DNA from 4 places in the Serratia sp. CoH_134_PS_4 genome. Region 3 is predicted to be linked to each of the others. Evidence: predicted binding sites of a transcription regulator. Region 3 holds the regulator's gene; each other region holds the start of a gene.
The links. The regulator CRP, encoded in region 3, controls carbon source genes, mostly activating them, when cyclic AMP is high. The targets are predictions, from matches to a motif close to ATGTGANNNNNNTCACAT.

Region 1 (5,749 bases), on a different contig from region 3:
CCAGATTTTCCGACATATTTGCCAGCCACACCGGCTGAATAAAGACCAATACAATGGCGTCGCCATGCAGCCCCAATGTCCATAGCAGACCAATCAGGATTACCGAGAAAATCATCCCCGGCAGTGTTCCGCCCACGTGGTGCATCGGGATCCCGATCAGCGTAGCGATCATGGTGTTGATATCGCCAAACGGCGTGGCTTCAACGATAAGGCGCAACAGCAATATCACCGCCAATACGCAAAAACCTGGGATCAGTGCCAAGAAGGATTTGGCCACCGCGGGCGGAACCCCTTCCGGCATGTTGATCACCAGGTTGCGGTTATGCACAAAACGGTAGATTTCCGTCGATAGCAACGCGACGACAATCGCGACAAACAACCCCTGACTGCCGATAAAATTCATCGGCAACACGCCTTTGACGATCTGCTCGGCCGCGCCTTTCACTGGCGCAAACAACGTGTGCTGGGGAATGGTCATGATGAACGCCACCAGCGAAACAGCACCGGTACTGAGCGGGTCCATGCCGCGGTATTTTTCCGCCAGCCGGTAGGCGATGCCAAAGCTGGAGATAATCGCCATGATGTCGTAGGTTGCCTTAACCGGGTACAGCAATTTGTCGCGCCAGGCCGCGCCGAATATCTCCCCCATCAGATTGGCATAACTGGGGATCGGCAAATAGGCGAAGATCAGGAAGAATGACCCAATCAACATAAAGGGCATATTGAGAATTATGCCGTCCCGCACCGACAAAATGTGTTTTTGCCCCGCGATTTTTAACGCCGTAGGCAATACGTAACGTTCAAGAATGCTATTTAAACCCGCCATCATCCCCCCTGCCCGGCAAAGCCGGCTCTGTCGTGATTGTTATTATGGAATTTCGACTTAATTAAACTGCGGTAAATAGGCTTGATTCAGGCTCAGCACCTCATCCAACAACGGTTGTGCAATGCCGACACCACCAATCAACGGATTCACGACCAACGCCAACAGCGCACTTTGACGATCGCCATGCACGGCGGCCTCAATAGTCAGCCGTTCAAAATCTTTTACCTGTTGAGTCAGCCCGTTCATTGCCAGCGGCATCGGACCAAAACTCAGTGGGTGTGCGCCCTGTGCATCGATCACACAGTTGGTTTCAATCACCGCATCGTCCGGCAAGCCCTGAATAGCGCCGTTATTGCGGGTGTTCACCACCAGCACCTTACCGCTGTTGTTATGAATGGCACGGATCAACTCGACCGCCACTTCAGAATAGAACGCACCGCCACGGAAGCGCAGTTGTTCGGGTTTCTTATCCACTGCGGGGTCGGCATACAAAGCAAATAACTCCGCTTCAACTTTCATCACTTGCTCAGCCCGGGTCCCTTGCGCAGCAGCTGCGGCTATCTCTTCCTCCAGCATTCCAGCCGTTTGATAAAAATAGCGGTGATATGGGCAGGGAATCGCCCCCAGAGCCTGTAAAAACGCAGGCGGCCACGGCAGCTCTTTGATGTTATTCATCGACAGCGTTTCGCCATTGCTTAGCATGTTCAATACGTCGGCGGTGACATCCTTGCCGCTTTGCGTCACCTGGTGCACCCACACCATATGGTTCAACCCGGCGAAACGCAGATCCACCTGATCGTGCGGCGCTTTCAGCATGTCGGCAATCATGTGGTGCATCGTGATCGGCACATTACACACGCCGATGATCTTCGCCTTGCTGTAGCGTGATACCGCTTCGGTGACGATCCCGGCAGGATTGGTGAAGTTGATGATCCAGGCATCCGGTGCAACGGCTTCCACCGTGCGGGCCACCTCCAACATCACCGGAATGGTCCGTAGCGCTTTGGCAAAACCACCGACGCCCGTTGTCTCCTGTCCAAGACGTTGATATTTCAGCCCTAGGCGTTCGTCAGCTGCGCGGGCAGCCAATTGCCCCACCCGCAGTTGAGTTAACACAAAGCGGGCACCACGGATGGCAGGCTCCAGCGAAAAATGCACCGAAACGACCACCTGTTCCAACCCGTTACGTTTGAACATTCTTTTGGTCAGTTCAGCAATGATGCCCACTTTCTCCCGACCGGATTCAACATCCACCAGCGCCAGTTCGGTCAATGGCACATCCTGATAATGCGCGATCAACCCTTCGACCAACTCTGGCGTATAGCTACTGCCACCACCAATTACGGTTATTTTAGTCATTGCCTGCCCCTTGAGGTAAACGACGATAAAGCTCGATCATGTCAGTGGCCAGATCCTGGATCAGCATCGCGTTCATCAAATGGTCCTGCGCATGCACCAGAATTAAACTGACCGGTATTTTTCCACAGCCTTCGTCCATGCCTATCAGTTCCGTCTGCATGCTATGCGCCCGGCCGATGCCGGACTTCGCCTCTTCCAGCTTGACATCCGCGGCGTCAAACTCACCGTGACGTGCCAGTTGCAATGCCGACAGCAGAGAACTGCGTGCACTCCCGGCATGAACCAGCAGTTCCATAACACTCGTTTCCAAATCCATCATTACCTCCCCTGGCCTGATTCCAGGCACAGCAAGCCCCGACGGATTAATAAAATAATCCGCTGTAAAATAATCAAAAATAGGGTTTGAGGGGCAATGCCCCACAGGGTGTTATCAGCCCAGCAGGCCCAGTGCCTTGTCCAGCACCTTATCCCCACGCAGGGTGCCGTAATCCAACATATCAATAACCGCAACGGTTTTGCCTAATGGGGCAGCCAGTTCCGAAAGGCGCGCGTGTTCATATTTCACCTGTGGCCCTAACAGTACAATGTCCGCCCTTTCAACGATGCGTTCAAAATCCGCTACGGGTACGGCTTCAATTTCAATATCCAAAGCACGCTTTTGTGCCTCGGTTTTCATTTTTTGTACCAGCATGCTGGTAGACATTCCTGCAGCGCAGCATAAGACGATTGTTTGCATTTTTGGGTGCCTCGATTGTGACTAGCCACCTTGGCTGTGCAAATATAAAACAGTGCTGTAACACGCTTGTAAATACCTTAGATCCATACGATTTGATTATGATTTTCACTTAATCGTTAAAAAACAAATTGTTAACTAAAAATTATCATGAAAATTTTTTTCAACACTGTGATCGACGATAGAGTTTTATTCACAGACAGAATCCATAAATCCTATTTAACCTTTAAAAACAGCAAGATAAATTATTAACAACTAAACGATGAGAGGAGCATCTCGTTTTTACACAGGATGAATTGAAAATTATTTTCAGTAATTTATTCTTCTGGTTATGGCTTTATGCCGCGCGAAAAACAGGCTAGTTTGAAACACAGATCGCCGATTGGCATAACAGAAGGGACACTGCAGTCATGGATCTCGTTTACCACATTCAGTTTCGCCAAAGCCCGTTCAATCGCCAGGAGGCGAAAATTGCCCGAACCATCCTGGATAATCCCGGATTCACGTCAACGGCAACCATTGAGCAGCTGGCCGAACGTGCCGGTGTCAGTACCGAGATCGTCGCGCATTTTGCTCAGTCCCTTGGCTGCCAGGATCTTAACGACTTTGTCTCTTTGATGCGCACCCAACCCGTACCAGCAAGCGCCGCTACCGCGGTGGCTCAACCTGTATTGGGCAGCATGGATATCGCTTTCGCATCAGCCGCCGGCATCGGTAAGCTACCGGGCGTCAGTTCCACAACGCTCAGTCGTTTTGCCAAATCCATTGGTTGCGAAGATATTGGTGACATTGTCTATCAGATCCGCGCACGCCAAAATCAATTCAGCCAGCAGGAAGCAAAGGTCGCGCAAACCATTTTGGACGATGTCGCCTTCGCGTCTTCCGCCACCATCGAGCTACTTGCCACCCAGGCAGGGGTCAGTCCGGCAACGATCACGCGCTTTGCCAAAACCATTGGTTGCGATGATATTCGCGATTTGCGAATGAAATTGGCGCAGGCCAGCGTAAGCGGCTCACGCTATTTAACCGCACAAACGGCGCCTAATGGGCCACCACGCCTGTGGTTACAACGCGTTAATGACATAGAAACCACGCTCCATCAACAGCTGCAGCAGGTAGAGCATGCGGCGTTGATCGAAGCCAGCCAACACTTAAGCCAGTCCAAAAGCGTGCATATTTTTGGTGTAAATAGCATGGCACTCTACGTCAATGAATTGCAGCAACGCTTGGTCGGACTCGGCTATCCTGCCTTTGCCTGCCAGGACGCCGCGCTGATGCGTATGACGGCCTCCACGCTCAGTACGCAACAATGCGTTGTACTGCTGTCAATGAGTGGGGAAAACGCTGATTTGCTTAACGCCGCGAAGTTGGCCGGCGCTACTGGCGCTTACCGTATCGCCTTGGCCCCGGTTGGCAGCACGCTGGCTGGATTCGCCGACAAAGTATTGCCACTCAGTGGCGGTAGCGCTGCACGTTATGGACTAATGTTAACGCTCGATCTGCTGCTGGCGCAGCTACTGCCTGAGAGCCTGAGTTCGCAGACGGAAGATTAAATCTGCCTCCCTTTACCATTCGGTTCCTCCTTCAGCACAGCCCGCACTATGCCCATAACCTGAGGATTTTCCTAATTAACCATCTGGATTGCCGTTGCCTATTGATGGGAATATTCTTACTACGTTATCGTAAACCTTCCACATAGATATCAACCTAAGTGGAATTTGCAGGACTTTATTTTTTATATGGCTTCTCTGCCAGCTTCGGCTGGCATTTTAAATTTCACCAGCGGTAAAATTCTATGATCGATTATTCCCTTTACGGTCTCTGCGATAAAGATATCGAGACGTACCGTGAACACATATATCATCTGGTCGGTAAAAGTGTCATTCATGTGCTTTCCGCTAACACCCCCATCACCAAGCAAAGTATTCTCGCCTATCTGATCAAAGAGATCGAGAAACAACCCGATGACTACAGCCAAAAGCTGCACAGAGCAGCAATCGAAGTTATCGGGGTAACAGGCCGCTAAGGAGCAGCATGCGCAAGTCGGATCTATGCACCATCATCTCTATTCTCGCCGTCGTAGCCATGATGTTAGTGGCGAACTGTAGCGCGGGTGATATTTCGCTACTGGGTGCCGGGAGTTAAGATCTGACGCTTTGAAAGGCAATATCCGGTTTACATAACCGGATAGGGTCTTCATAACGGAGTGTGGCAGGCGTTATGTCACGTTAACCGCATCCTGGCAGCGCTGTGAGTTGGGCAGATGTACGCGTTGACCAAACCATGCAGGCCAGAAGCGGGTAAACCCTTTTAGATACGGCATCTTAAACCCTGATAACTAACGGCATTCACCCGTAATCGAGTTTCTGCCCTGTGGGCAAATGTCAGAATGCTGGGGAATCACGCCCAAGATTGACCCCAAAGGCCCTGAGCAGCCGGATAGCATTAAAATAGCCAACAAAAATAATCCCCCTCTCATCCCATTTTCCTTCTCATTTGCGCTATTTGGTTATAGATCACTTATCGCCGGCCGTCTTTAAAAAATGGCTTACTTTCATGTAAAAATCTGCGTATCAGGGCAATTAACATGATGACTCTTTTGCAGATTGCACAAGCTTATCGATCGGCATTGTAAGCCGACGACAGAAATGCTGATGAAATGGCCGATAGCCACCACGGTGGTTTATGCATCAAACCCTATCTGGCGCTTTGTCAGCGAGGAATCATACAGGAGAAAATGAAGAGATATGATGAAGAGGAATTTCAGATACAAAAAAACCGCCTTCCGGCGGTCACGACATTACTACTTATTGCTTGTTATTCTTGAATTT
Region 2 (5,749 bases), on a different contig from region 3:
CTGGGCAATCAGCCGGTGGGCCACCGGATACAGATATTCTTCGCAAATAGCGTCACCATGCTGCGTGGAACCGGCCGCTGCGGCCAAGGGTAATGCCAACCACTCACCGATCACTGGCACGTGACCACGCCGGTAGACCGCAAGCGCAGCTTGTTCCAACCGCTGCAAATTCGCGGCAATTCGCTGCGGTTCGCCCTCCGTGCCGCTACGATAAGGACCGGCAATCAAAATCAGTTGAGACTTCATCGTGTATTATCCAACGTGTGATGTAGAGCAACGAACTGCAATAGCATGATGGTTTTGGCATCAACGATTATCCCCTGCCGAATGGCCTGCAACGCTTCCGTTAACGGCAGTTCCAGCACTTCAAGATCCTCGCCTTCGGCTTCCACGCCCCCCCCGTCACTGACCCGGCTGTTTGCGTGGTATTCACCGACAAAGAAATGTAATTTCTCAGTGACCGAACCGGGGCTCATATAAGCCTCGAAGACCTTCTGCACGTGTTGCACGAAATAGCCGGTTTCCTCTTCTGCTTCGGCACGGATGCGTTCTTCCGGTGACGCATTGTCCAGCAGACCGGCAGCGGCTTCGATCAACATCCCATCATGACCGTTGACGAACACCGGAAAACGGAACTGGCGTGTTAACACCACGGTTTGCGCTTGCCGGTTAAACAGCAAAATGGTCGCACCGTCACCGCGATCGTAGGTTTCACGGCTCTGTCTTTGCCATACGCCATCACGTCGTAAAAAATCGAAGGTGGTTTTTTTCAGCAGATACCAGTCATCGGACAGCACTCGGGTTTCGACAATACGAACCCGATCTTGGGTAGCAGTCATGTTGGTTAACTCCACAACCAGGAAAGGAAATTGATACTATCGTGCACTTTCGTGTATGATCAAGATATTTCGTGCAGTGCAAATTTAACGGGAAAAACCATGCTCACCAGCCAACGTAAAAAAATCATTCTGGAAAAACTGGCCCAAGACGGACAGGTGCTGGCCAAACAGCTCAGCGAGATGTTTGGGCTATCTGAAGACACGCTACGACGCGATCTGCGTGAATTGGACAGCGAAGGTTTGCTGCAACGGGTACATGGCGGCGCACTGCCCGTTTCCCCGGCCATTGCCCCCTTTGCCGAAAGGAATGGGCAGGAGTCTGCCGCCAAACGGGCCATTGCCAAAGCAGCAGCAGCGATGATATCCCCCGGGCAAGTCGTGATCCTGGATGGCGGCACCACCTCCGCCGAATTGGTGAAGCAACTGCCCCCCACGCTGGAGGCCACCATTGTCACCCACAGTCCCAGCGTGGCCGTTGGCCTGGTCGAACACCCCAAGGTTGAGGTGATACTGATCGGCGGGCGGCTGTACAAACATTCGATCGTCAGCGTGGGAGCCGCGGCCGTGGAGGCGATGTCGCATATCCGCGCTGACATCTACTTTATGGGTGTGACCGGCGTACACCCCACCGCGGGCTTGAGCACCGGCGATCTTGAAGAAGCCTATATAAAACGCGCGTTGGCGGCACGAGCGGCAGAAACCGTCGTGTTGGCTTCTGCGGCTAAACTCAATGCCGCCTCACAATATGCCATTGGCGATATCACGCTGGCGCAAAGCGTTATCGTCGAACGTTCAACCGACACTGCACTGACAGGTCCGTTGGAACAGGCCGGATTGACGGTGATAAGAGCATGAATAAACGTCACCCTTAAAGGACTTAATAAATACGTGGTTATTCAGGCTCGCCACGTATTTATTCGCGTTATTCTCTGCACGTCGGATAAAAATGCGAGAGTTATCACATTTCATTAAACTTATTTTTTGCTGCATCGTCGTTGATGATGAAATAAACCGCTTTAGAGAAAAACAAACATAACGCATTGATTCTTAATTAATAGTAATCACGCACTCGCTAAAAGCGCCAAATACAAATGAGACCTCCCTCTCAAAACCATCCCCCTCACTCTACCTGTCAAGCCTAATGACAAAAATATTTGTGATTGTTTTGTGATATCCATTGCAAATTTTACCGATGCCAAAAATGACAATGAGTTCCACAGAACAGGCTGGGGACGGATATATGAAAATTGGTGTAGTAATAAGCGGCGGCGATGTGACAGGTATCAATAGTTTTATTTTTCAGGTCGCAAGGCTAGCGCAGGCCGATATTATTCTGTTTGACGGCGGCATACCCGGATTATTGGCCAACCAGCATCATCCTATTGCCCAGCGTGACTTGGTTGACTTCTCGATTTCATCGATGCCAATAATGTCTTCCGGCCGTACGGCCAAGAAATTGGCTGCTGACGAATATGAAACCATTCATAAGCAGCTTAAGGCTTTGCACATAGACGTGCTTATTATGGCCGGTGGCGATGGATCGCTGCAGTTTTTGAATACACTCAGCGAGTTTGGCGTTAACTGTTTCGGCGTAGGGATGACTATCGACAATGACGTTTTCGGCAGTCATTACAGCATTGGTTTTTCTACTGCCTGCGAACAGGTGATAAAAGAAGTCGCCAAACTGAGGAACACCGGGCGTGCCCTGCCTGGGCGGGTGTTTATGATAGAGCTGCTGGGCGGTTATTGCGGGGAATTGACACTGCAATCGGCGATCAAGTCCAATGCGGACTTTGCCCTTATCCCGGAATGCCAATATGCCTTAAATCAGCTGGCAGAAAAAATAACTCAGCGGTTGGAACAACAAAACAGCGTCATTATTTTGTGTTCCGAGGGTTATACCAAAGAATACTCACCCGGTTTTCAAGGCGCCATCGATACCATGATTAAGCAGCTGGAACCCAAGATTGGTGTGCGCATTCGTAAAACTATTATGGGCTACGGTCTGCGCAATGGAGACCCGACCGGTGAAGAAATTTACCAGGGCACTATTATGGCCAGTGAAGTGGTCAGGTGCATTAATTCAGGCATGAAGAACAAGGCAATCATTATTAATGCCAGCAATCAACCCATTCCCATTGATCTAATCAGTATGCAAAAACGTTTGGTTGATACAGAAGGACACCATTACAAACTCGCCAGGCAATTAAATATAATCTGAGGAGATACCCATGCTTAAAATACTGTGCGTATGTGGCTGTGGCCTCGGCTCCAGCTTTGCCATCGAAATGAGCGCAAGAGCGGTGCTGAAAAAATTAGAGATTGAGGCGGATATTGATCACACCACTATCTCCGAGGCCAGTGCCTTTAAATCAGATATTATTCTTACCCAAAAAACCTTCGCCGATATTTTAAATGCCGATGCCAGCGAAGAAGAAAAGAAACGCGTTATTATTCTGCACCGGCTCACCGATAAGGCAGAAATTGAGCAAAAGATTGTGGCCTTCCTGAAAGAACGCGACATGAAGGAAGCCCACCATGAATAGCCTGATTGACTTTATCGTCAAAGACTTATTGGGCCAGGCGTCTATCTTGGTGGCCTTTATCGCCATGCTGGGGCTATTGCTGCAGAAGAAGTCCGTCGGCAAAGTGGCCGAAGGCACCTTCAAAACCCTGCTGGGCTTCCTGATCATGATGGCAGGCATCAACATTATTGTCGGCGCTCTGACCTATTTGAACAGCATCTTCACTCAGGGTTTCGGCATGACCGGCTATATCACCGACGTCGCCGCCATCGCCGGCCTGGCCAACCGCGAGTTGGGCTCAGAGGTCGCGTTAACCCTGATGGTGATTTTCGCGGTGAATATCATCATTGCGCGCATTACCCCGTTCAAATACATCTTTCTGACCGGACAAGCATTGCTGTGGATGGCCACCATTGGTGCGGTAATCGGCTACAAGGCCGGGCTCACCGGCTTGCCGCTGGTTTTGACCGGCGGCATATTTGGTGGCGTGATGGCCGTGTTGATGCCTGCGCTGGCCCAGCCGGTGGTACGCAAAATCACCGGTTCAGACGACGTGGCGTTGGGGCATTTTTGCACCATCGGCTACCTGGTACAGGCCGCCGTCGCCAAGGTGGTCGGTAAGGGCTCCCGCTCAACCGAGGACTTGGAGCTGCCCGATAACTTCAAATTCCTGCAGGACACCTACCTGTCGATGGCAGTGGTGATGATCCCGATGTATCTGATCCCGGCGCTGGCTGCCGGTCCGCAGTATATCGCTCAGTATGCCGGCGGCATGAACTACTTGATGTATTCCTTTATGCAGGCCATCCAGTTTGTCGCCGGCGTATTTATCCTCTACAGCGGCGTACGCCTGCTGCTCAATGAGCTGGTACCCGCCTTCCGGGGCATCGCCCTACGGGTTGTGCCGGATGCCAAACCGGCGCTGGACTGCCCGGTGTTGTTCCCCTACGCACCCAATGCGGTGATCGTCGGCTTTCTGGCCACCACCCTTGGCTCAATCATCGGCATGATCGTTTTCCCGATGTTCGGCCTGGCGATGATCCTCCCAGGCCTGCTGACCAACTTCTTCGCCGGCGGCACCGCAGGCATCTTCGGCAATGCGCTGGGGGGGCGTCGTGGCGCCATGATTGGTGGCGTGGTTCACGGTCTGTTTATCACCTTCCTGCCGGCCATTCTGGTACCGATGCTGGAAAGTTATGGCTTTGTCGGCGTGACCTTCAGCGACTCCGACGTCATCAGCAGTGGGCTGGTGATGGGACATGCTTTCCAGGGCAATTGGTTGTTCATCGCCCTGTTCATCGTCTTCGTCACGCTGATTGCGTGGTTTGTTAACGGTAAATCAACCAAGCACCATGAGGAAAAAATCCATGAAACTCTATAATTTCAACGAGCTGTTGTCCGTGGCCAAAGCCCGTGATTTTAAGGCGATAGGTTCATTTAATCTCCACTGCCTGGAGATGTTACCGGCCTTTTTCAAAGCGGCCAAAAACATGCACAGCCCGTTGATGATCCAGATTTCGACCGGTACCGCCGAGTATTTAGGCTATAAATTGCTGGTTGATTCAGTACGCTCACTGGCTCAAAGCGAGGATGTTCCCACCTGTCTGCATTTGGATCACTGCTCTGACATTGCCTCCATCGAGACGGCGATTGACGCCGGTTTCAGTTCGGTAATGTATGACGGTTCGCACCTGGAAATGGATGAGAATATCGCCAATACCCGTCGCGTGATCGACATTGCACGTCAGCGCAACGTGTCGGTGGAGGCCGAGTTGGGTGCCATAGGCGGCTCTGAAGACGGCAAAGCCGTGGCAGAAGAAGACATTTGTTTTACCACGGTGGAGGATGCCAAACGCTTTGTTGATGAAACCGGGGTCGATATGCTGGCGGTGTCGGTAGGTACCGTTCACGGGCTCTATACCGGCAAAGCACATATTCAGCATCAGCGTCTGGCGGAAATCACCGCGGCCACCGGTACCCCTCTGGTGTTGCACGGCGGCACCGGCGTCAGCGATGAAGATATGCGGCGCGCAGTGGCCGGGGGCATAGAGAAAGTTAATGTGGGTACCGAGATGAACGTGCAATGGGTCGATCGATGCAAACACACATTTGAAAAAGGCAAGGTCAATGACAGCGTGCGAAAATTCCTGATCCCCGCCAATAATGCCGTTACCCAGGTATTAACGGAAAAGATCGGTCTGTTTAAATAATCACTGCCCCGCTTTCTTTTTTATAAAACCCACAACCCTGGTGCCCCGGCGCCCGTCGGGGCTGGAATCTTTATGCCTAATTTCTGGAGATGGTTATGTTTAATTTTATGAAAAGCCGGCGGGATAAAGAACCTAATCCCCATCAACAAGATCATGAAGCCAATGAAATATCAGC
Region 3 (5,749 bases):
AATACTTTGCATGCCCAACATGATGCCAATCATCAGCAGCAGTGAGCGCATAAAACCAAAGTTGGCGCCGGAAGTTGTCAGTAACATATTGTTTGGGCCAGGCGTGATCGCAGCAACCCACAAGAAGCCTAACATCGAAAGAAATAAACTCGGTTCCATGAGGTGGGTGCTCCTCACCCAGGGGGATTTTTTGCAGTATTATTGTTAACTCAGGTAGTGAAGCTAACAGCGCACTATTAATCTCACAATAGCCGCCAAAAAGATTTTTATTCACGTTATGCATGAATCCTTTCGCCCTTTGACCGGGGCCAGTAATCCACATTTACAGACACTGTTGCCACGGTTGGTGCGCCGCCGCGTGCAGCTAAAACCGCACTGGCAAAGGCTGGAATTGCCCGACGGTGATTTTGTCGATCTTGCCTGGAGCGAAGATCCCGCCCTGGCCAGCCACAAGCCACGCGTGGTCCTGTTTCACGGGCTGGAAGGGAGTTTCTATAGCCCCTATGCCCACGGTCAGCTCAGCGCCTGGCGCGAAAAAGGGTGGCTCGGCGTGGTGATGCATTTTCGCGGCTGTAGCGGCGTCCCCAACCGTAAATCACGTATTTATCATTCCGGCGAAACGGAGGATGCACGCTTCTTCCTGCAGTGGCTACGAACCACCTACGGAGAAGTACCAACCGCCGCGGTGGGCGTCTCGCTCGGCGGCAACATGTTGGCCTGCTATCTGTCCCAGCAAGGAAACAAGAGTTTGCTGCACGCTGCCGTCGTGGTATCTGCGCCGCTGATGTTGGAACCTTGTTCATGGCGAATGGACCAAGGCTTCTCACGGGTTTACCAGCGATACTTGCTCGGGCAATTGAAACAGAATGCCACCCGTAAATTATTGCACTACCCAGACACCCTGCCGCTTAAGCTGACGCAGCTTAATGCGTTGCGCCGCATCCGTGACTTTGACGATGCCATTACGTCACGCATCCATGGTTTCAACGACGCCACTGACTATTACCGTCGTTGCAGTGCCTTACCGCTGCTGCCGGCGATCCAAACACCGCTGCTGATCATCCATGCCAAAGACGATCCCTTTATGACCGCCGAGGTGATCCCCGACGTGGCCACACTGCCACACAATATCGAATACCAGTTGACCGAGTTTGGCGGCCACGTCGGCTTTGTCGGCGGCACGTTGAACAAACCCCATATGTGGCTGGAATACCGTATTCCATCCTGGCTTGCCCCTTATCTGGAAACAACCTCGTGATTATCCCCTGGAAAGAACTGGAAACTGAGACCCTTAATAGCCTGATCGAGTCCTTTGTGCTGCGAGAAGGGACGGACTACGGTGAGCACGAGCGCTCGCTGGAGCAAAAAGTGGAAGATGTGCGCCGTCAGCTGAAAAATGGCGAAGTATTGCTGGTGTGGTCAGAACTGCATGAAACCATCAACATCATGCCGCGAGGGCAGTTCCGTGCCGGGCAAGAAGAAATTTAGTCTTGCTCGGTTCTATGACTGACGGAAAAAATCAGGTAACAATGGGCTATTGCAAACCAACGCGCGGAATTTTGCCCTTGGCGAAAGGGCGTCAAACAGACCAATAACCATAACTGACGCCTGCGCATTTAACACGGAGTGAGCACCACTATGTCCGCCAAACATCCCGTTATCGCAGTGACCGGTTCTAGCGGAGCCGGCACTACCACGACCAGCGTGGCGTTCCGTAAAATCTTTCAGCAGCTGAATATCCGCGCCGCAGAGCTGGAAGGCGACAGTTTCCACCGCTATACCCGACCGGAAATGGACGCAGCTATCCGTAAAGCACGCGATCTCGGCCGTCATATCAGTTATTTCGGCCCCGAAGCCAACGACTTCGGCCTGCTGCAACAAAGCTTTCTCGACTACGGCAAGAACGGTACCGGCCGTTCACGCAAGTATCTGCATACCTACGATGAAGCGGTGCCCTATAACCAGGTTCCCGGTACCTTTACACCTTGGGAGCCTTTACCGGCACCGACTGACGTGCTGTTCTATGAAGGGCTACACGGCGGCGTAGTGACCGAACACAACGACGTGGCCAAACATGTCGACCTGTTGGTTGGCGTGGTGCCTATCGTGAATCTGGAATGGATTCAGAAGCTGATCCGCGATACCGGTGAACGCGGCCACTCCCGTGAAGCGGTGATGGACTCGGTGGTACGTTCGATGGAGGATTACATCAACTACATTACGCCGCAGTTCTCACGCACCCATATCAACTTCCAGCGGGTACCCACGGTCGACACGTCGAATCCGTTTGCCGCCAAGGCGATCCCTTCGCTGGACGAGAGCTTTGTGGTGATTCACTTCCGCGGCCTGGATCAAATCGACTTCCCTTATTTACTGGCGATGCTGCAGGGATCCTTTATCTCACACATCAATACGCTTGTGGTGCCGGGCGGCAAAATGGGGCTGGCGATGGAGCTGATCATGGCACCCTTGGTGCAGCGTCTGCTGGAAGGCAAAAAAATCGAATAAGTGGGTAGAGCGCGGCAGTCAGCCGCGCCTTTTCACCATTAGGCCACGTCGCGGATTTCAAAGCTGTGAGTCACGCTGGCGGCCTTACTCAGCATCAATGACACCGAGCAGTATTTCTCCGCCGAGAGATTCACCGCCCGCTCAACGATTTTGTCGCTCAGATCTTTACCGCTCACGATAAAGTGCAGGTTGATATGGGTGAACAGCCGCGGTGCTTCTTCACGTCGTTCAGAAGTCAGCTTGACCTCGCAATCACGCACATCATTACGCCCTTTTTGCAGGATCGACACCACATCGATAGCACTACAGCCCCCTACCGACATCAGCACCATTTCCATCGGGCTGGGCGCTTTGTCGCCCGCATTGCCGTCCATCAACACCTGATGGCCAGACGCGGATTCACCCAGAAACGTTAACCCTTCCACCCACTTAACTCTTGCCTGCATACTGGTCACTCCGGTTAATTTCTTAAAATCAGGGTACGCTTTCGCATAGAAACTGGCAACGGAACCTGATGCTAATCATGCTGAAGCGAGACAACACAAGACACCCGCCTCACTCTGTGCTACAAACAGAGCCGCAATAAATCTTTCCGGGACACTGATTTCAGGGAAACTCCCAGGGAAAGGCTCCTTTACCGGTATGTTAACAGAATGTAGCTTGCAGCTCTCCCGGCAAGTTAATATGCTAGAGCGACAGCGTATATTTATGACACGCCTCAAAATCTGCTGATAGCCACCATTAAAACAACGGCGACAACAGGTTTTACAGGGAACTCTGACCCCTGTGACACAAGGCAGCGATAACAACAGAGGATAACAGCGAATGGTTCTCGGCAAACCGCAAACAGACCCTACTCTCGAATGGTTCCTGTCTCATTGCCATATCCACAAATATCCATCCAAAAGTACGCTGATTCACCAAGGTGAAAAAGCCGAAACGCTTTACTACATCGTCAAAGGCTCCGTCGCGGTGCTGATTAAGGATGAAGAAGGTAAAGAGATGATTTTATCCTACCTTAACCAGGGGGATTTCATCGGCGAGCTTGGATTATTTGAAGAAGGTCAGGAGCGTAGCGCCTGGGTTAGGGCGAAGACCGCCTGCGAAGTGGCTGAAATTTCCTACAAGAAATTCCGCCAGTTAATTCAGGTCAACCCGGACATCCTGATGCGCCTGTCAGCCCAGATGGCAAACCGTCTGCAGATAACATCTGAGAAAGTGGGTAACCTCGCCTTCCTGGACGTTACAGGCCGTATCGCGCAAACACTGCTGAACCTGGCGAAACAACCTGATGCCATGACCCATCCTGATGGTATGCAGATTAAAATTACTCGTCAGGAAATTGGCCAAATCGTCGGTTGTTCACGTGAAACCGTTGGCCGTATTCTGAAAATGCTTGAAGATCAAAACCTGATCTCCGCCCACGGCAAAACCATTGTCGTTTACGGCACGCGTTAATCACTGAAAAAACGGCGCGATGATTCGCGCCGTTTTTTTATGCCCCAAGTCATCATGTGGCGCAGACTGATTTACCACCCGGAAGTCAACTATGCACTGCGGCAAACGCTGGTGCTGTGCCTGCCAGTGTTACTCGGCCTGTTGAGCGGCCAACTGCAATACGGCCTATTATTTTCCCTGGTTCCTGCCTGCTGCAATATTGCCGGGCTAGACACCCCTCACAAACGCTTCTTCAAACGTCTGATCGTCGGTGGCTCTCTATTTGCACTCAGCAGCCTGCTATTACAGCAAGCATTGCTTTGGCACTTGCCGTTGCCGGTGTTGATGCTTGGCCTGGCACTGCTTCTCGGCGTCAGCGGTGAAATAAGTCCGTTACATGCCCGCCTGTTGCCCGCCTCGCTGGTTGCCGCCATTTTCTCCCTCAGTATGGCCGGTACAGTTCCGCTTTGGCACGCACCGCTGCTATACGTCGTGGGTACCGCCTGGTACGGGCTGTTTACCTGGTTTTGGTTCACGCTGTGGAAAGAACAACCGATGCGCGAATCGCTCAATCAGCTCTATTTGGAACTGGCGGACTACTTTGAGGCCAAATATTCGCTGCTGACCCAGCATACCGATCCACAGACCGCATTACCGCCACTGTTGATACGCCAGCAAAAAGTGATGGATCTGATCACCCTGCTGTATCAGCAGCTTAACTTTCTACCGCACGCCAGTAACCTCGAACAAAAGCGCCTACAGCGTACTTTTCAGGTCGCACTGGATCTGCAGGAACACATTACCGTCAGTCTACATCTGCCGGAAGAAGTGCAAAAACTGGTGGAGCAAAGCCAGGCCGAAGCCATCATCCGCCGCAATGCACAGGTGATTGCCGGCCGGCTGCGCACGGTGGCACACGATATTCTCTATCACCAGCATTCTCAGCGTTTCAATATGGACAATGAACTGGCGGCGCTAGAGAAAGTGGCAGCGCAGCACCCGGATAACCCCGTTGGGCAGTTCTGTTACTACCATTTCAGCCGTATTGCTCGTCTGTTACGCACCCAACACCCGCTTTACCGACGCGATCTGATGGCCAATCAAAACCGTTTGCCGTTCTGGCCTGCGCTAGTTAGTTATCTGTCATTTAAATCCAACGCCCTGCGCAATGCGGCACGCCTGGGTGTCACACTCGCTGCCGGCAGTAGCCTCGGGATGATTTTCAACTTACCGAAGCCTTACTGGATACTGCTGACCATCATGCTGGTGAGCCAGAATGGCTACAACGCCACCCGGGTACGTATCCAGCACCGTGCGCTTGGCACCCTGGTTGGGCTGGTGCTCGCCGCCGGCCTGCTGCAACTGCAGTTGCCTGAGGCTGAAACGCTGAGCGTAATGCTGGTTATCACCCTGCTGGCCTACTTGGTCTCGCGTAAAAACTACGGGTTGGCAGTGATTGGTTTTACGGTAACGGCGGTCTACACCTTGCAATTACTGGCGCTAAACGGTACCCATTTTTTGGTTCCACGCCTGATCGATACCTTGATCGGTTGTGTGCTGGTGTTCGGCAGCACCATCTGGTTATGGCCACAGTGGCAAAGCGGTTTGCTGCGTAAGAACGCTCACCAAGCGCTGGAGAACGATCAACAGGCATTGCGTTTACTGTTGGAAGAGCAAGAGCCCGATCCCAGTGCGCTGGCCTATGCCCGCATGCAGGTCAATCAGTCACACAATGCGCTTTTCACCTCGCTTAATCAGGCAATGCAGGAGCCGGGGTTTGAATCGAGCTATCTGGCGGATATGC
Region 4 (5,749 bases), on a different contig from region 3:
AATCACGACGACGGTCGTTACCACGATCGTCACGGTCGTTGAATTCACGACGTTGACGCGGTTTGAATACAGGATCCGGTGGCAGAATCAGAGGACGTTCACCCTGGGCCATTTTCAGCAGTGCTGCGGCCAGCGTTTCCATTTCCAGCTCTTCTTCCGGTTGCAGTTTAGCCAGCAGTGCGCGGTACATGTCCAGATCGCTGCTTTCCAGCTGTTGCTGTACTTTAGCGGCGAACTTGGCCAGACGACGCTCACCCAGCAGTTCTGCATTTGGCAGTTCTACTTCTGGAATGGTCAGCTTCATGGTGCGTTCGATGTTGCGCAGCAGGCGACGTTCGCGGTTTTCTACGAACAGCAGCGCACGGCCGGCACGACCAGCACGACCGGTACGGCCGATACGGTGAACGTAAGACTCTGAATCCATAGGGATATCATAGTTTACAACCAGGCTGATACGCTCAACGTCCAGGCCACGAGCCGCAACGTCGGTCGCGATCAGAATGTCCAGACGGCCACTCTTCAGACGCTCCAGGGTTTGCTCACGCAGGGCCTGGTTCATGTCACCGTTCAGCGCGGCGCTGTTGTAGCCACTGCGCTCCAGCGCTTCAGCCACTTCCAGGGTCGCGTTTTTGGTACGAACGAAAATAATCGCCGCATCAAAATCTTCAGCTTCCAGGAAACGCACCAGCGCTTCGTTTTTACGCATGCCCTGTACAGTCCAGTAACTCTGGCTGATGTCCGGACGGGTAGTGATGCTGGATTGGATGCGCACTTCCTGCGGCTCTTTCATAAAGCGGCGGGTAATGCGACGGATCGCTTCCGGCATAGTTGCAGAGAACAGCGCGGTCTGATGTTCAGCCGGGATCTCCGCCATGATGGTTTCTACGTCTTCGATGAAGCCCATGCGCAGCATTTCGTCGGCTTCATCCAGTACCAGACCGCTCAGGTTAGAGAGGTTCAGGGTGCCACGCTTCAGGTGGTCCAGCAGACGGCCTGGAGTCCCTACTACGATTTGCGGGCCCTGACGCAGAGCGCGCAGCTGCACGTCATAACGCTGGCCGCCGTACAGGGCCACGACGTTAACGCCATGCATGTGTTTAGAGAAATCGGTCATCGCTTCAGCAACCTGAACCGCCAGTTCGCGGGTCGGTGCCAGCACCAGGATCTGAGGTGCTTTCAGGGAAGCGTCAAGGTTGTGCAACAGTGGCAGCGAGAATGCTGCAGTTTTACCGCTACCGGTCTGTGCCATGCCCAGCACATCACGGCCGTTCAACAGGTGAGGAATACACTCAGCCTGGATCGGTGATGGTTTTTCGTAGCCCAGATCGGTCAGGGCAGAAATGATAGGAGCAGACAGCCCCAGGTCAACAAAAGAGGTTTCAAGCTCAGTAGTCATGTACACGTGCCTCATTAATAATGGCAGCCAGTCTACATAACTCGTCGAGAAAATTTTCAGTCATTTTCATTGAAAAGTGTGAACCGGCTCAAATTAGATTATAAAACGAACAAAAAAGCCCTCGCCCGTAAAGGCGATAACTTTGGCGATAAAACCAATGTCAATCAGGCTGATTACCCTTCATCTTCCAAGCTGCTGTGTTAGCTGCTCTCCCTCATCCTCGTCACTTAGTGAACTAAGCTCCCAGGGATTCGTTAGATTGCCGCCTTGCCGCAACGTGAAATCTTTTGGGTAGAGGTGTTCGTCAGCTATTGCTGGTCCGATTCCGATAGGTCGTCTTGTTCTTGGCCCAACAGCGCCAATTCCAACAATGCATAGCGGTGCTCAACGAAATTATGAACGTTGTTAGCAACCGTCAGTTTGAACAGCGCCGAAGCGGTGTCCTTGTCCCCCAGACTTAGGTAATGTTTACCTAAATAGAAGTCAGTTTCACTGAGATGCTCAGCGAGCGAAGTGTTATCCGTTGCATCTGCCTTGAGGCGTTCCATCAGCGTTTTTTCGCTAATGTTGCCCAGGTAGAATTCGACAATATTCCATCCCCATTGCCCTCGGTTCGCTTTGTCATAACGCTGCTGGAGCGCTACGTCAGCCTTCTTGGGATCGATTTCTCTTTCCACAAGATACAGCCACAACGAACGGAAGGGATCGTTTGGGTCGTCTTGATAAAACGCCTGCAGATCATCCTGCGCCAACGGGAAGCGGCCGCCATAATACAGTGCGATGCCCCGGTTTAAACGCGCGTAATTGTAAGTTGGATCAAGCTCTAGTACAGAATCAAACGCTTCATAGGCAGCATCAAAATTGCCTGCCTGCGTTAAGTAAATGCCCAGGTAGTTGAAAACTTCTGGCATATCAGGACGTATTGCTAGCGCTTGCGAGAAATCATTGCGCGCTAATGCACGTAGCCCGAGGCTATCATACAACACACCGCGCTCATATAAAAGCTGCGCACGCTCATCGTCCGTCAGTGCCCGGCTGGCAAGTATTTGTTCCATGCGCGCCAGGATCACTTCCTGCTGCAGAGTTGGCTGCAACGGGATTGCCAAAACTTCGTCTTTACGCCAATCATGGTTGCTGCATCCTGCCAGCATGAGTGCTGTCGCAACGTAACACCAGCGCAAGAAAGGCTTCATTTCCCACTCCCGAAGACAAACATTGGATGAACGTCCTGTCATCCGTTTGCTAATACGCAGGCATCCTACCCGCGCGATACGAACAGCTCCCAACCCCATGGCGGGGAGCTGTAAATCTATCTATACAGTTTTTCTACTTATTCTGCTTCAGGCGCAGGTGAACCTGCTTCTGGTGCGGTCGCTTCTTTGATGCTCAGACGCACACGGCCCTGACGGTCAACTTCCAGTACCTTCACAGGCACTTCCTGACCCATTTGCAGATAGTCGGTCACTTTCTCAACACGCTTGTCAGCGATTTGAGAGATGTGAACCAGGCCTTCTTTACCGCCGCCGATCGCCACGAATGCGCCGAAATCAACGATACGGGTAACTTTACCCTGGTAAATACGGCCAACTTCGATCTCAGCAGTGATCTCTTCGATGCGGCGAATAGCGAATTTCGCTTTCTCACCGTCGGTAGCAGCGATTTTAACTGTACCATCATCTTCGATTTCAATGGTAGTGCCGGTCTCTTCAGTCAACGCACGGATGACAGAACCGCCTTTACCAATCACGTCTTTGATCTTATCCGGGTTAATGCGGATAGTATGAATACGTGGTGCAAACTGAGAGATATCGCCACGCGGAGTGCTGATAGCCTGTTCCATCACGCCCAGGATGTGCAGACGTGCGCCCTTGGCTTGGTTCAGTGCCACCTGCATGATTTCGCGGGTGATGCCTTCAATTTTAATGTCCATCTGCAGCGCGGTGATACCGTCGCGGCTACCGGCCACTTTGAAGTCCATGTCGCCCAGGTGGTCTTCGTCACCCAGAATGTCGGACAGAACAACAAAGTTGTCTTGTTCTTTCACCAGGCCCATTGCGATACCCGCAACAGCAGCCTTGATTGGCACACCTGCGTCCATCAGCGCCAGAGAAGCGCCACAGACTGAAGCCATGGAAGAAGAACCGTTAGATTCGGTGATTTCAGAAACCACACGCACCGTGTACGGGAAATCTTCTGCTTTAGGCATCATAGCTAATACGCCACGTTTCGCCAGGCGACCGTGACCAATTTCACGACGTTTAGGCGAACCCACCATCCCAGTCTCACCAACGGAGTACGGAGGGAAGTTGTAGTGGAACAGGAAGCTGTCGGTCTTCTCGCCCATCAGCTCATCCAGATTCTGTGCATCACGGGCAGTACCCAGCGTTGCAGTAACCAGAGCCTGAGTTTCACCACGGGTGAACAGTGCGGAACCGTGAGTACGCGGCAGAACGCCAGTGCGCACGTCCAGGCCACGAATCATGTCTTTTTCACGGCCATCGATACGCGGTTCGCCACGCAGTACGCGGCTACGAACGACGTTTTTCTCAACGCTGCCCAGGATGTCCTGAATTTCAGACACGTCCAGAGTTTCGTCTTGCGCCAGCAGGGTTTCAACAACGCTGCTCTTAATCGCATCTACCTGAGCATAGCGCTCTTGTTTCTCGGTGATGTGATAAGCGTCGCCCAGACGGGCTTCTGCCAGTTCTGCAACGCGCGCGTGCAGCGCTTCATTGATGGCAGGTGCCTGCCAATCCCACTTAGGTTTGCCCGCTTCAGCAACCAGAGAATTGATGTTCTCGATAACAACCTGCTGTTGTTCGTGGCCAAATACCACCGCGCCCAACATTTGATCTTCGCTCAGAACGTCTGCTTCGGATTCAACCATCAGCACTGCACCCGCGGTACCCGCCACCACCAAGTCCAGGCTGCTTTCTTTCAGCTCGTCGGTGGTTGGGTTCAGCACGTACTGGCTGTTGATGTAACCGACGCGCGCTGCACCGATTGGGCCATTGAACGGAATACCGGACAGGCTCAGGGCTGCAGAGGCACCGATCATCGCAACGATGTCTGGGTTAACCTGTGGGTTTACAGAAACAACGGTCGCAATCACCTGAACTTCGTTCAGGAAGCTGTCTGGGAACAGTGGGCGGATTGGGCGGTCAATCAGACGTGAAGTCAGCGTTTCGCCTTCGCTCGGGCGGCCTTCACGACGGAAGAAGCTGCCTGGGATACGACCAGCAGCGTAGGTACGCTCCTGATAGTTAACAGTCAGTGGGAAGAAGCTCTGGCCTGGTTTGGCTTTTTTCTGGCCAACCACGGTAACGAATACGGCGGTGTCATCCATGCTCACCATAACAGCGGCAGTGGCCTGACGAGCCATCATGCCCGTCTCAATAGTGACGGTATGCTGGCCATACTGGAATTTGCGAATGATCGGTGTCAGCAAAATTATATCCTTTGATTAGGCGCGCAATCGTATTGACGACTCGACACGCCAGTGACTCGACTTGCCTTCTCACTACATCCTCGCGACTAATGACAATCCTTATCTCAAGCCTGAGACAAAGCCTCTCATTAGCCGCGCGAACCTCTGTAATGGAAGATCCTATTTGGAAACATCAGTAATACATTAACCTGATTTGCTTATGCTTCCTAGAAGAAAGGGGCCAAAATAGGCCCCTTTCCACTGAAACTCGCTAGATTAGCGACGCAGACCCAGACGCTCGATCAGGCTGGTGTAACGTGCTACATCTTTACGCTTCAGGTAGTCCAGCAGCTTACGACGCTGAGAAACCATACGCAGCAGACCACGACGGCTGTGGTGATCTTTTTTGTGCTCTGAGAAGTGGCCTTGCAGATGGTTGATCTGCGCAGTCAACAGGGCAACCTGAACTTCGGAAGAACCGCTGTCGTTAGTACCACGACCGAAATCAGCTACGATTTTAGCTTTAGCTTCAACACTTAGAGACATTGTCATACTCCAGAATTATAGATAATAAATACAGGCGCCGATCTCTAATTCAGCAACCCAATGCATAAGCTGCGCCATTCTACTCTTAGCGCAGTGCGATCGCAAGGCAGCGCGCTTTCTACCCTCAGTCGAAATATTCGACGACCAGGCGGCGCGGCGCCACACGACCATCATCGGCAATATCACCCACGCCGATAAATTTACGTTCTTCACCTTCAGTGATGCGCACCATACCTGAAGCCGGTGCGCCGGCGACCTGTACCGGCTGCCCCTGCTTGACGTAACCCGCAACAACGGGCAGCAGGTTCACTTCCGGGTAGTTTTCAACCGGGCTATCCATCGGCATCAGCAGCGGATCGAGCAATTCTGCCGGCGCGATT

Region 1: a site for CRP is predicted at 3,181-3,198, ahead of AC2FCQ_RS20820 (PTS sugar transporter subunit IIB). Genes of this name have one in related genera too.
Region 2: a site for CRP is predicted at 1,786-1,803, ahead of AC2FCQ_RS03590 (6-phosphofructokinase). Genes of this name have one in related genera too.
Region 4: a site for CRP is predicted at 1,473-1,490, ahead of yrbN (protein YrbN). Genes of this name have one in related genera too.

The regions. Positions count from the first base shown of each region.
Region 1 covers NZ_JBXWKI010000016.1:42,641-48,389, forward strand. Annotated here, with positions in the region: gene celB (PTS cellobiose transporter subunit IIC) at 1-826, opposite strand, end outside; gene AC2FCQ_RS20810 (6-phospho-beta-glucosidase) at 884-2,185, opposite strand; gene AC2FCQ_RS20815 (PTS lactose/cellobiose transporter subunit IIA) at 2,178-2,504, opposite strand; gene AC2FCQ_RS20820 (PTS sugar transporter subunit IIB) at 2,616-2,921, opposite strand; gene AC2FCQ_RS20825 (MurR/RpiR family transcriptional regulator) at 3,329-4,471, shown strand; gene AC2FCQ_RS20830 (biofilm development regulator YmgB/AriR family protein) at 4,714-4,944, shown strand.
Region 2 covers NZ_JBXWKI010000001.1:788,970-794,718, forward strand. Annotated here, with positions in the region: gene AC2FCQ_RS03575 (NUDIX hydrolase) at 1-246, opposite strand, end outside; gene AC2FCQ_RS03580 (NUDIX hydrolase) at 243-839, opposite strand; gene AC2FCQ_RS03585 (DeoR/GlpR family DNA-binding transcription regulator) at 939-1,694, shown strand; gene AC2FCQ_RS03590 (6-phosphofructokinase) at 2,080-3,060, shown strand; gene AC2FCQ_RS03595 (PTS sugar transporter subunit IIB) at 3,071-3,385, shown strand; gene AC2FCQ_RS03600 (PTS sugar transporter subunit IIC) at 3,378-4,745, shown strand; gene AC2FCQ_RS03605 (class II fructose-bisphosphate aldolase) at 4,732-5,574, shown strand; gene AC2FCQ_RS03610 (hypothetical protein) at 5,670-5,749, shown strand, end outside.
Region 3 covers NZ_JBXWKI010000009.1:44,295-50,043, forward strand. Annotated here, with positions in the region: gene AC2FCQ_RS15310 (LysE family translocator) at 1-159, opposite strand, end outside; gene AC2FCQ_RS15315 (hydrolase) at 278-1,258, shown strand; gene AC2FCQ_RS15320 (YheU family protein) at 1,255-1,488, shown strand; gene AC2FCQ_RS15325 (phosphoribulokinase) at 1,639-2,508, shown strand; gene AC2FCQ_RS15330 (OsmC family protein) at 2,547-2,954, opposite strand; gene crp (cAMP-activated global transcriptional regulator CRP) at 3,334-3,966, shown strand; gene AC2FCQ_RS15340 (YccS/YhfK family putative transporter) at 4,021-5,749, shown strand, end outside.
Region 4 covers NZ_JBXWKI010000003.1:97,636-103,384, reverse strand. Annotated here, with positions in the region: gene AC2FCQ_RS07470 (DEAD/DEAH family ATP-dependent RNA helicase) at 1-1,396, opposite strand, end outside; gene yrbN (protein YrbN) at 1,386-1,460, opposite strand; gene nlpI (lipoprotein NlpI) at 1,705-2,589, opposite strand; gene pnp (polyribonucleotide nucleotidyltransferase) at 2,727-4,844, opposite strand; gene rpsO (30S ribosomal protein S15) at 5,100-5,369, opposite strand; gene truB (tRNA pseudouridine(55) synthase TruB) at 5,494-5,749, opposite strand, start outside.